3 regions of the Anaerosporomusa subterranea genome follow, and region 3 is predicted to be linked to each of the others. Evidence: riboswitches for the same ligand, from Rfam matches in the RefSeq annotation. Region 3 holds a riboswitch; each other region holds the start of a gene.
The links. Region 3 has a riboswitch for cyclic di-AMP ahead of AXX12_RS02605 (3D domain-containing protein). Riboswitches for the same ligand answer to the same signal wherever they lie in the genome.
Positions count from the first base shown of each region.

Region 1 (3,276 bases), on a different contig from region 3:
GTATGGTAATTACCGTTAACGTTAAAATTAATCCTCTGTTTTGCATATTCAGCCTCCATTACAGTATGTCGTGTTCTCACAGTGTTCGCATTCGCCCTCACTCTTGAATGGCAATAACCCGCTTAACGAAAAAGAACAGTGCAGCCACATTCACTATCAAAAGCAGCCCCATCATTATTGGACCCCTCCTAGTTTTTAATCTATAGTCAGTATAGCGAAAGAATATAGGTTTCTTATGAATGAATTATGAAGATTGCGTGAATATAGGTTTTTTTTCAAAAAAGTACTGATTTAGGAGAGTATAAGGAACTTAGATCTTCTAACCTGTATTGATCGAACAATAGACGGCATCTCTGGTCTAGCTATGTTAAAGAAAACAGCCGAACATCCATCCGACGAGGGGGCTTGTTCGGCTGTCTTTAAACTGCTAGCCATGGTGGCCGGAATGAGCAGAGCCATTATCTGCTGGTGGTTTTTGCTGTTCTTGGTCAGCAGGTTGATCAGTACTCTGTGCTGCGGCGAATGCCGGCGTCATTACCGGACTTACGACCGTACCAAGAACGAATGCAACCATAAGACTAGCAAAAACGAATTTAGTGAACATCTTCATAAACAAACCTCCCTAAGAGAATATATTTAAGTTTTAACTCTATGTACTCTATACAGCAATATCGATTTCCCCGCCCAGATTTGGTTCAAGGTTTTTAGGGGTTCCCTTGCTGGCTAGGGTTGTCTTTCTGTTTTCGCTATCTTTATTCATAGCGCCGCTTGCCATCTGACTGTGCTGACTGCCACTGCAACCTGCCATACCAGACATGCCTGCACCACCAGCTACTCCGCCCATGTTCATCTCGCATTCACCTCCTGATAGAGAATATGGCTCATTATAACAGGGAAAAGTGAATAACTAATGAATTTTGGAAGAGTATAATCATTTTCTTTTTAACCGAATTCGTTTACCCGATAACCCTCCTGGCCCCCACATACCGTGAGCTCCAGTAAGGACTGCTCATACGATCAATTGCTATACCCCTACTTGATGTGGCACTGATAAAATTGCCATCACCAAGATAAATTCCATTGTGAGATGGCCCGGGCTCATAGGTACTGAAAAACACGAGATCGCCCGACTTTAGCTGATCATAACGTATAGGAATTCCTACTTGAAATTGGACATCGGCAGTCCGTGGTAGCGAAATTCCACTGGCACGGAACACATATTGAGTAAAGCCTGAACAATCAAAGCCCGCAGGAGAGTTTCCACCCCACAGATAGGGTACTCCAATGAAACGCTTAGCAAATGAAAGGATCCCGTTTGCGTTTAACCTGCGACTAAAACTTCGGTTTACACCAGCACGGGAGGCACGCAGCGCTTCCCAGGTCTCAGCCCCAACGATATCATCTACCTCTAAACCAACTGACATTTGGTACTGCTCGACTGCCTGTTGGGTTTGGATTCCGTAAACACCATCAACCTCACTAATCTCATACTGCATTTTCTGTAGTTGTTCTTGCAGAATTCGAACCTCTGAACCCGAGTCACCAGGTTTCAAGCTGGCGGCGCTTGCGACCGCCAAGCTTCCTAGCTGAATCGTCAGCGCAAAATAAACCAGTATCCAACTTGCTCTAAAAAGGACTTTCAATTGAATCCGCCTTTCTCTGCCTTCGAGGTTAGCTGTCGGGTTAGGGCCAAAGGCTGACCCCGCATGGTTCCATGCTTCACCCCAATGTTGGTTCCCCCGTACCTTTCGGATTCGGCATTGTTAAGATTTTGGAAACGATTATGGCTTAAGCCAAGGGATAAAGCGTGGCGTCCTCGCCGCGTACTCGATATACTCATCACCGAACTGTTCAATGGCTTCTTGTTCTTCCCGCTTGGAAAGCCATAGATACATACGAACCAGTACGGGGAACATTAATACTGTCAGTATCGTCGGCCATTGAATTAAGAATCCTAGCATCATCGCGATAAACGCAACATACTGAGGATGCCTAACATATTTGTATGGCCCTGTCATCGCAACTGAATTATTCTGTTGTGCTTTGTGCAAATAGCGCCAAGTGAACCCTAAGAAGATTAGCCCGCCTGTAATGAACACTTCACTAACGGTGTGAATCCAACTGGTGTGGGGATCACCTGTCATCCCTAAGAGGGTGTACCATAAATGTCCGCCACCATGAGAAAAGTTTAGTTCTGGAAAATGTGTTCCCAACCAACCGGAGAGAAGATAGATCGTGAGCGGAAACCCATACATTTCCGTGAATAACGTGATGATAAACGCGGAAAACGCTCCAAAGGATCGCCAATCCCGAACGTTGCGCGGCCGGGTAAAACTCAGTGCAAAAATAATAAAGATTAACGAATTAACCACTACAGCGCCCCAAAGGCCATAACCCCACATGACAGCCACTCCTTATTCATCGTGTTATATCAATTGGCTGTCATCTATCTATTCAGACAACCAAGCTATTGTAAAAAAGGGACCTAGTAAAAGTGCTACTAGGTCATTTACTACTGAGGAGGTGGTGTTAACCACCCATGTATACTTTAACAAACAAGTATTAATATCTGATGAATATGATGTGAATAAGTCATGAATTTTTTCCGTCATTGCATTAAAATCAACAGTTCTCCTGATATGTAGTTCAAGAATTATTCGAGATATGCCAAGAAAGCCGGCAGGCACATAGCAAAGCAGCCCTACTAAAAGGGCTGCTTTGTTGTGTCACTATATCGAACTCTCGTTTGGGCAACAGGATAAACAACAACTCTGATATTTCCGCCTTATCTATTTCTATGCAATATCCAGTTCCTCAGCCTCTGACCTGGCATAAGCCGACCGATCAAACTCACCTGCATTATCAGCTATTACCAACGATGCTACAGTAGTGCCTGATGCATTGACAGCCGTACGGGCCATATCAACAATCGGGTCAATGCCAAGCACAATGGCCATTCCTTCAAGAGGAAGCCCCAGACTGGCTAGTACCACCGTCGTAGAGATCGACGCAGGTCCCGGAATACCTGCCGTTCCGATCGAGGCTATTGTAGCAGAGGCAACAATCAGAAAATAATCAGCAATTGTTAGTTCGATACCAAAAACACGAGCTACAAAAACCGCTACAATAGCTGGCCATAAACCACCGCAACCATTCATATTCATTGTAGCACCTAAGGGGGCCACAAAGCTGGCTACTTTCCCTGATACCTTTAATCGTTTAGTAATGACCTCTAAATTCACTGGCAAGGTGGCATAACTACTGCGCGTCGTGAAT
Region 1 is NZ_LSGP01000026.1:37,464-40,739, reverse strand. It holds gene AXX12_RS17005 (TolC family protein) at 1-46, opposite strand, end outside; gene AXX12_RS17000 (hypothetical protein) at 428-610, opposite strand; gene AXX12_RS16995 (hypothetical protein) at 659-850, opposite strand; gene AXX12_RS16990 (C40 family peptidase) at 957-1,643, opposite strand; cyclic di-AMP (ydaO/yuaA leader) riboswitch at 1,646-1,770, opposite strand; gene AXX12_RS16985 (methyltransferase family protein) at 1,782-2,402, opposite strand; gene AXX12_RS16980 (dicarboxylate/amino acid:cation symporter) at 2,796-3,276, opposite strand, start outside.
Region 1: another riboswitch for cyclic di-AMP. It lies ahead of AXX12_RS16990 (C40 family peptidase); the one in region 3 lies ahead of AXX12_RS02605 (3D domain-containing protein).

Region 2 (3,276 bases), on a different contig from region 3:
TTCTGTTGGAATTAGCACCACTGCATTGCTGCCGGTTGCTGGGTGTCATCGGGCCAGTCCCTCGACCTCTCTTGATAAGAGTTTCCTTATTCAATTGTAAAGATAATAGCATCAAAAGCTCCGCATTGTCAACTCATTTTTTGACGTTCTTGCAGATATAGCGAATACTTAGCGGAAATAATGCGCAGAGCATTGATGATCGCTTTCTTAGCAGCTCCTTGGTATTGTAAGTTAATTTGTTCAATCAGGGCTATATTGTCATTTTGGATGTTTTTTCCTACCAACATTGCCAATACGAATCGTTCTGAAAGGCGTGTTGAAAGAGTACAATCAGCTTCGATGATTGTACCTGTACGTATATCAATCAGCACCACTAACGCCATCACTTTATATACCTCAGCGGAAACCGTTCCGCTGGGAAGTTTTGCATAACCGGAAAATAACACAATATTCTCGTCAACCATAAATTCTTCAATATCCTCCTTATCCAACAATGCTGAAAAACCTAGTTAGACCGGTGAAAAGCCCATATGCCGCCTTTTTAATAAAATCGGGTTGTTGCAATTTAGCTTCCTCAGATGGGTTAGAAATAAAAGCGACTTCAGCAAGGACAGCCGGCATGGTTGCGTGCTTCAACACATAAAAGTTGTTCTCACGAAAACCGCGATCCGGTAAGTTAATTTGCTCAACAAGTGACTGTTGGATCTTTGACGCGAGCAGCTCCCCACGAACCAACTGCGGTGCGAAATACGTTGTCGTTCCTTTAGCCGTTGAATCGACGAAAGAGTCAATATGAACGCTGACAAACACATCAGCGCTAGCTTTGTTGGCAATATTTACTCGAGACTGTAGTTCCTGGGCATCAGAGGCTTGTCTGCTATGTACATCGCGATCAGTAGTTCTGGTCAGGATAACAACTGCGCTCTTGTCCTCTAGCAGTTTTCGCAATTCGGTACTGATTGCCAATGTCACATCTTTTTCCGCAAGACCGCTTTTACCGATAGCGCCAGGATCGCTGCCACCATGACCCGGATCTATAACTATGGTTTTTCCTTTTAATACGTTTTTTACGCTAGTTGTCTCGGTTTGCCTAGCACCTTGAACTGGCACAGCGCGGTTTTCAGCCGCAAAACAAATGGCTGGCAACATAAAAATAATCAAAACTATCAAAATCGCCGTTCTTCTCTGCAAAGCTTGTCCGCCTTTCTCGCCTCCGGAGTTAGCTAACGGGACAGGGTTAAGGCTAAACCTAGCGCTTACGCTTTTCACCCCGTAAAATGTTACTCCGTACCTGTTGGATTCGGCGTTTCAGTTAAATGACATGCCTTTGATTATAGCAGAGAAATGTGTCGACTTTATGACAATCTGCTGACAACAATTCTTAGTTTAGCGATCACTCCTTATTAGTATAAAAATTATTTAGATATGTATCCTTCTATATATATTAGCAATACTTGCTTCCCAGTGTCCACCATTTTTAGGGCACAAAATGGAATCCTAAGGATAGACTCAAATAATACGCGAATACTAGGGTGCAAATGGGTATTGGGAGGAATGGCCATGAACGGTTTATCAAAGTTTTTGCTGTTAGGACTAATAATGATCCTTATTACAGCCTGCGGCATGCAGCCACAGCAAAAACCGCAAAATCAACCTAAGACTGCGGATCAACTTCAACAGTCACCGATACTGGATAAAATACAAGACCCTGAAATGCAAAAAAGAATGATTGCAGTGATGAACAAGCCGGAAGCGCGAGCTTCAATGGTCAAAATGATGTCAGATCCTGAACTGAGGCAAACCATGAAAGATGTACTGGCCGATCCAGCGATGAAACAAACGGTTCAAGAGATTGTTCGCGACCCGCGCATTAAGCCGACAGTGCAAGAAGCCCTGAAATAAGGGAATTAATACTATTGAATAAGAAAGGGATATTCAAAGCCGGAGAGGCTTGAATATCCCTTTTCTGCTTCAATTACAAATGGCAAGAATCAAGTTGCCGCATTTTGTGAATCATTAAGCCCCAATCATTTGCTTTGCGATGTCAGCGGCAACGGCGGCATCAGGCGCGTATGCATCTGCGCCGATAGCGTTTGCGAATGACTGCGTCAGCGGAGCGCCGCCAACCATTATCTTAACTTGATCGCGAAGTCCAGTTGTCGTCACAGCCTCAATTACGACCCGCATTTCAGACATTGTCGTTGTCAACAGTGCGGCCATAGCGATAATTTGCGGCTGATGCTCAGTAATCGCCTGAACAAAGGTCTTTTCATTCACATCGACTCCCAGGTCGACTACCTCAAATCCTGATCCGACAAACATCATATTGACTAGGTTCTTGCCAATATCATGAAGATCGCCTTTGACGGTACCCAAAACGACCTTGCCGATCGGTTTGACGCCAGCGGCCAGCAAATGTGGCTTAAGAACCCGCATACCTGCATTCATCGCTCGAGCCGCAATCATTACTTCCGGCATGTACACTTCTTCGTTTTTCCACCTTTGCCCCATCACGTCCATACCATGAAGCAATCCTTCATGCAAAATAGTTGACGCTGAAACTCCGCCGTTCAAGGCCTCTTCAACCTTTTCAGTCACTGCGTCAACATCGCCCTCCTGCAGAGACTCAGAAATGACATTCAATATCTCACTCATCAAAGTTCCTCCTCTTATACCTGCTATTTTTACTTTAGATCATATTTCGCCGGGTCATATTTTTCCGACTTGCAACTTTCAGTCATTTCTCGAATAAATGCCTCTTCATCATTTGTAACCTTTGATAACTGGGCCTGGATTTTATCCAGCCATCTAATTTCTTTAGGATCAATAATTAAATTTCCTGCATTGGCGGCTTGCTTCAGTTCGTTCACTGCGGTGAGACCTGCGATTTTTGTTCTCTCGAAATGACTGCCTCCCTGAACAATTGCTTGGGAAATGCGGAACGCCACATCAGGCCTTAATACATAGGCCTGCGGATCAAGAACGCTATCTGAATCAGTCAGCCAATCCCGCAGCAGACGAGCATGAGAGATGCCTGATTTCGCCGCAGTGTTCATCAGTCTGCAGTCATATATAAGCTGTTCCAGAGAAACAGTCGGAGCCATACCGCCTAACAGCTTTATGTTTTGCACAGATTCATTGCTCCAAAGATCTGCAGTAGCGGCGGCAATGTTGCCCACATGGCTGAGATGAGCGCAAGCACTGGATTTTCCCTCCATAGCAATAGGAGTGCCGGTGATAGCTTTTATATAGACTCCCTCGTAGCCACAATCCTTG
Region 2 is NZ_LSGP01000026.1:125,663-128,938, reverse strand. It holds SAM riboswitch class I at 1-81, opposite strand, end outside; gene AXX12_RS17445 (DUF3870 domain-containing protein) at 129-464, opposite strand; gene AXX12_RS17440 (N-acetylmuramoyl-L-alanine amidase family protein) at 484-1,191, opposite strand; cyclic di-AMP (ydaO/yuaA leader) riboswitch at 1,195-1,316, opposite strand; gene AXX12_RS17435 (hypothetical protein) at 1,561-1,902, shown strand; gene AXX12_RS17430 (cobalamin B12-binding domain-containing protein) at 2,017-2,655, opposite strand; gene AXX12_RS17425 (methyltransferase MtaB domain-containing protein) at 2,685-3,276, opposite strand, start outside.
Region 2: another riboswitch for cyclic di-AMP. It lies ahead of AXX12_RS17440 (N-acetylmuramoyl-L-alanine amidase family protein); the one in region 3 lies ahead of AXX12_RS02605 (3D domain-containing protein).

Region 3 (3,276 bases):
GGCCAACGTTGCCGATATCGTGATAGCGGGATAACAGGTGAAGATTCTCTACCTGTTCTGAACTTAGTTCCAAAACTGCAGCCAATTTAACTGCATATTCCTCGACTCGTTGCGGATGACCGCTTTTAAAGTAATCTCTGGCTTCCACGGATTGAAACATGCCGTCAAGAATAAACTGGCGGACGTTTTCGTCGCGCAACTGCTTTTGTCGATACATTTCGTTTTCCGCTTCGATGAATAGAGTATTCATATCAGTCGGACAACCGCGCATAGCATGACCTATCGACAGGCCAAGCCTAGCGTTTGGCAGCAGTAGATTGTATTCGTCGACCTCTTGACTGATTTTTCGGCAAATTGCTGTCAGTGTTTCATCATCTACATTTGGCAAGATCGCAGCAAATTCATCACCGCCGATACGTGCAATGTGATCCTCCGCTCGGAAACAGCGTTTGAAAAGATCAGCCACATCTACCAGTTGTCGATCTCCCTGTTCATGGCCAAGGGTGTCATTAATCAGCTTTAGTCCATCCAGATCGCAGACAACGATCCCGACAGAACATTGCTCGTCTTCGCCGAAATGCCGCATTTCCTGTTCAAATCGGCTGCGATTAAACAATCCGGTTAACGAATCATACAGATTGAGATAACGCAGTTGCTTAGCCATCATCACTCGTTCTGTCGTGTCCCGCTCAATAGCGATCAGTTCCTCACCACAGCCGGTCAACCAGACTTCCCGACCGTAGGCTCTACCATGATATTCGCCTTCATAGGTAAAACGCTGCGGTCGTCCGGTTAATAATACTTGTTCCATCGCTTGCTGGTAGCGGTCTGTAACCGACGTCTCATAAATGCTATCAATTTTCTTACCGACTAGGCGACGATCTGGCGGAGTTTGATAAAAGCCGGGCCGCGTATACAGCTCAAGAATGACACCATCTAAATCCAGCCGGGTCATCACGTCAACCGACGTTTCCAGGATGGCTTTGAATCTGGCTTCATTCAACCGGATTTGTTCTTGGGTGTTCTGCTGTTGGGAGATTTCTGTCTGTTCTTGTTTGACTGTGGCCCTCAATAGTGTGTTTTCTCTGCGTTCCCGAGCAGCCCAGCTAACACTACCAGCCACAAGCACGAGCCAAAACCATATTTCCATATCGCATTCCTTCATTCAAAATAATCGAAAAAACAATTGTGAACTTATTCGCGATTCGCAGCAATGGTTCCTGCGCCTGAACAGAAAAAAGACTGCTAGACCGTTGTCATGATCGAATACTGCCGCATACCGATGTATAACTGGGAATACCTATATCAAGTTTACATAATTAAAATTAATGACCTTTAGCGCGTTTTGCGTTTCTGCAACCGATAGTGTAGTATATGGACTACGCCGAACTTCCCAAAGGAATACGGGGGAACCAATATTAGTGGGGTGAATCCGCTATCAAGCGGTAGGGATACCTTCCGTCCCGAACCCGTCAGCTAACCCCGGAGGCGATTAGAAGGAGGAAACAGAATATGAACATGAAAGTGTTTAAACGTACAATCGTAACTATGATGGCTGTTGTCACACTGGCAACTAGCTTGATCACACCGGTACTCGCAGCCGCGCCAGCCAACTATAAACAAGCGATCGATATTGTTGCGACCGCATACGCGCCAGGCCCTCACGATAACGGTAAATGGGGCAACCTGACCCACATCGGCACCCAGGTGCGTCCTGGCATCATTGCCGTCGACCCGCGCATTATCCCGTTGAAATCGAAGGTGTATATTGAGTTTCCCGATGGCACTGGCAGGTATGCCATTGCTGAGGATACCGGTGGCGCAATCAAAGGAAATCGTATCGATATCGCAATGTGGACAGTTGATGAAGCATACAAGTTTGGCATGAAAAACGTTAAGCTGTATGTAGTAGAATAGTTCTTAAAAAAAACACCCCGAGAGTCAATTGAACTCTCGGGGTGTTTCTGCGCGTTACTATTTAAACACAAAAATATCCAATAGACTCAGTACGATTTCAAACGCGATCAAGAGAATAACTGCCCATTCGAGCCGAGTGCCACGGCTGGCGTGAGCCAGACCGGAAAACACCTCGGTGATATCTGTTAAGACTTCTGCTTTTTGGCGAATCTTCTGGTAGCGCTCTGATACCTCAAATAACCGTCCCATTTCGTCATACAATCGACTAGCTTCCGCATTGTTCCACGTAATATCCGGTTTATCGAGTAACATGATGTATGACACCATGTTCAGCTTAAAACCGAAGATCTTTGCCGATAGCTTGGCCAAACGTCGGTCAGACATATTTAAATTACCCATATGCAAAAATGTAACGATTTCTTCTATTTCATCTAACAGACGACTAATGTCGACCTCGATTTTTTCTAGTGCCACCGACCTTGCCAACATAGTCGCGACGATTTCGCGGTGATAGCTTTCTTCCTGCGCGATTAACATCCGGTCATTGCTTACATAGGGCATGTCTGCTTCAGTCAGATCTGTCACTGTTTCGAGAATGTAGTCGTCAACATATTCGAAGGCTCCTGTTGTCAAACTCTTTTCAATCTTCCGCAGGTAATTTACAACATCCATCATTTCGTGATGTTGAAAATTCAAAAAGACTATACTGCCAAAATGGTACAGATATACTCTCTTTCCCTCCGATTGACGAGTGATTCCCTCCAGTGATTTCCCAGCAAGAATCAGCGTCTCCTCCCAGCGGAATTGTCTATTGATGCCAAAATGCTCGGCAATTTTATTTAGATCGATTTCATTGGCCAGCACGACCGCTTTAAATTCTGACTGCATAAACAGCCTCCTAGCTTGCTCTTTTATCCAAATTATAACAGAAAAAGCAGAATACTTCCATCGCCTGGTTGCCATGCATGTCCCGGTCACCGTTCATTCATTTTACAGACTCACAAGCAAGGAGTATACTAATGGTGCATACTGGTAACGAACGGAGGGATTATCTTGAACCTGGAAAAAGCAGTAGAACTGCAGCGAGACGCGCTGATTAAATCAACGCAGGAGATTCTCGCTATTCGAAGCGTAGAGAACAATGCAGTCAATGGCAGCCCCTTTGGCGAGGACGTTGGCCTGGCGCTCGACCGCGCGTTGCAGATCGCGAACAGACTCGGATTTCGCACTGTCAATCTAAATGGCTATGTCGGCTATGCGGAATATGGCAGCGGCGAAGACTATGTTGCCGTTCTGGGACATCTTGATGTAGTGCCTGAAGGCAGCGGCTGGACGTACCTGCCGTATGGCGGAGAAATT
Region 3 is NZ_LSGP01000006.1:99,622-102,897, forward strand. It holds gene AXX12_RS02600 (HD domain-containing phosphohydrolase) at 1-1,150, opposite strand, end outside; cyclic di-AMP (ydaO/yuaA leader) riboswitch at 1,373-1,507, shown strand; gene AXX12_RS02605 (3D domain-containing protein) at 1,513-1,917, shown strand; gene AXX12_RS02610 (RMD1 family protein) at 1,975-2,805, opposite strand; gene pepV (dipeptidase PepV) at 2,971-3,276, shown strand, end outside.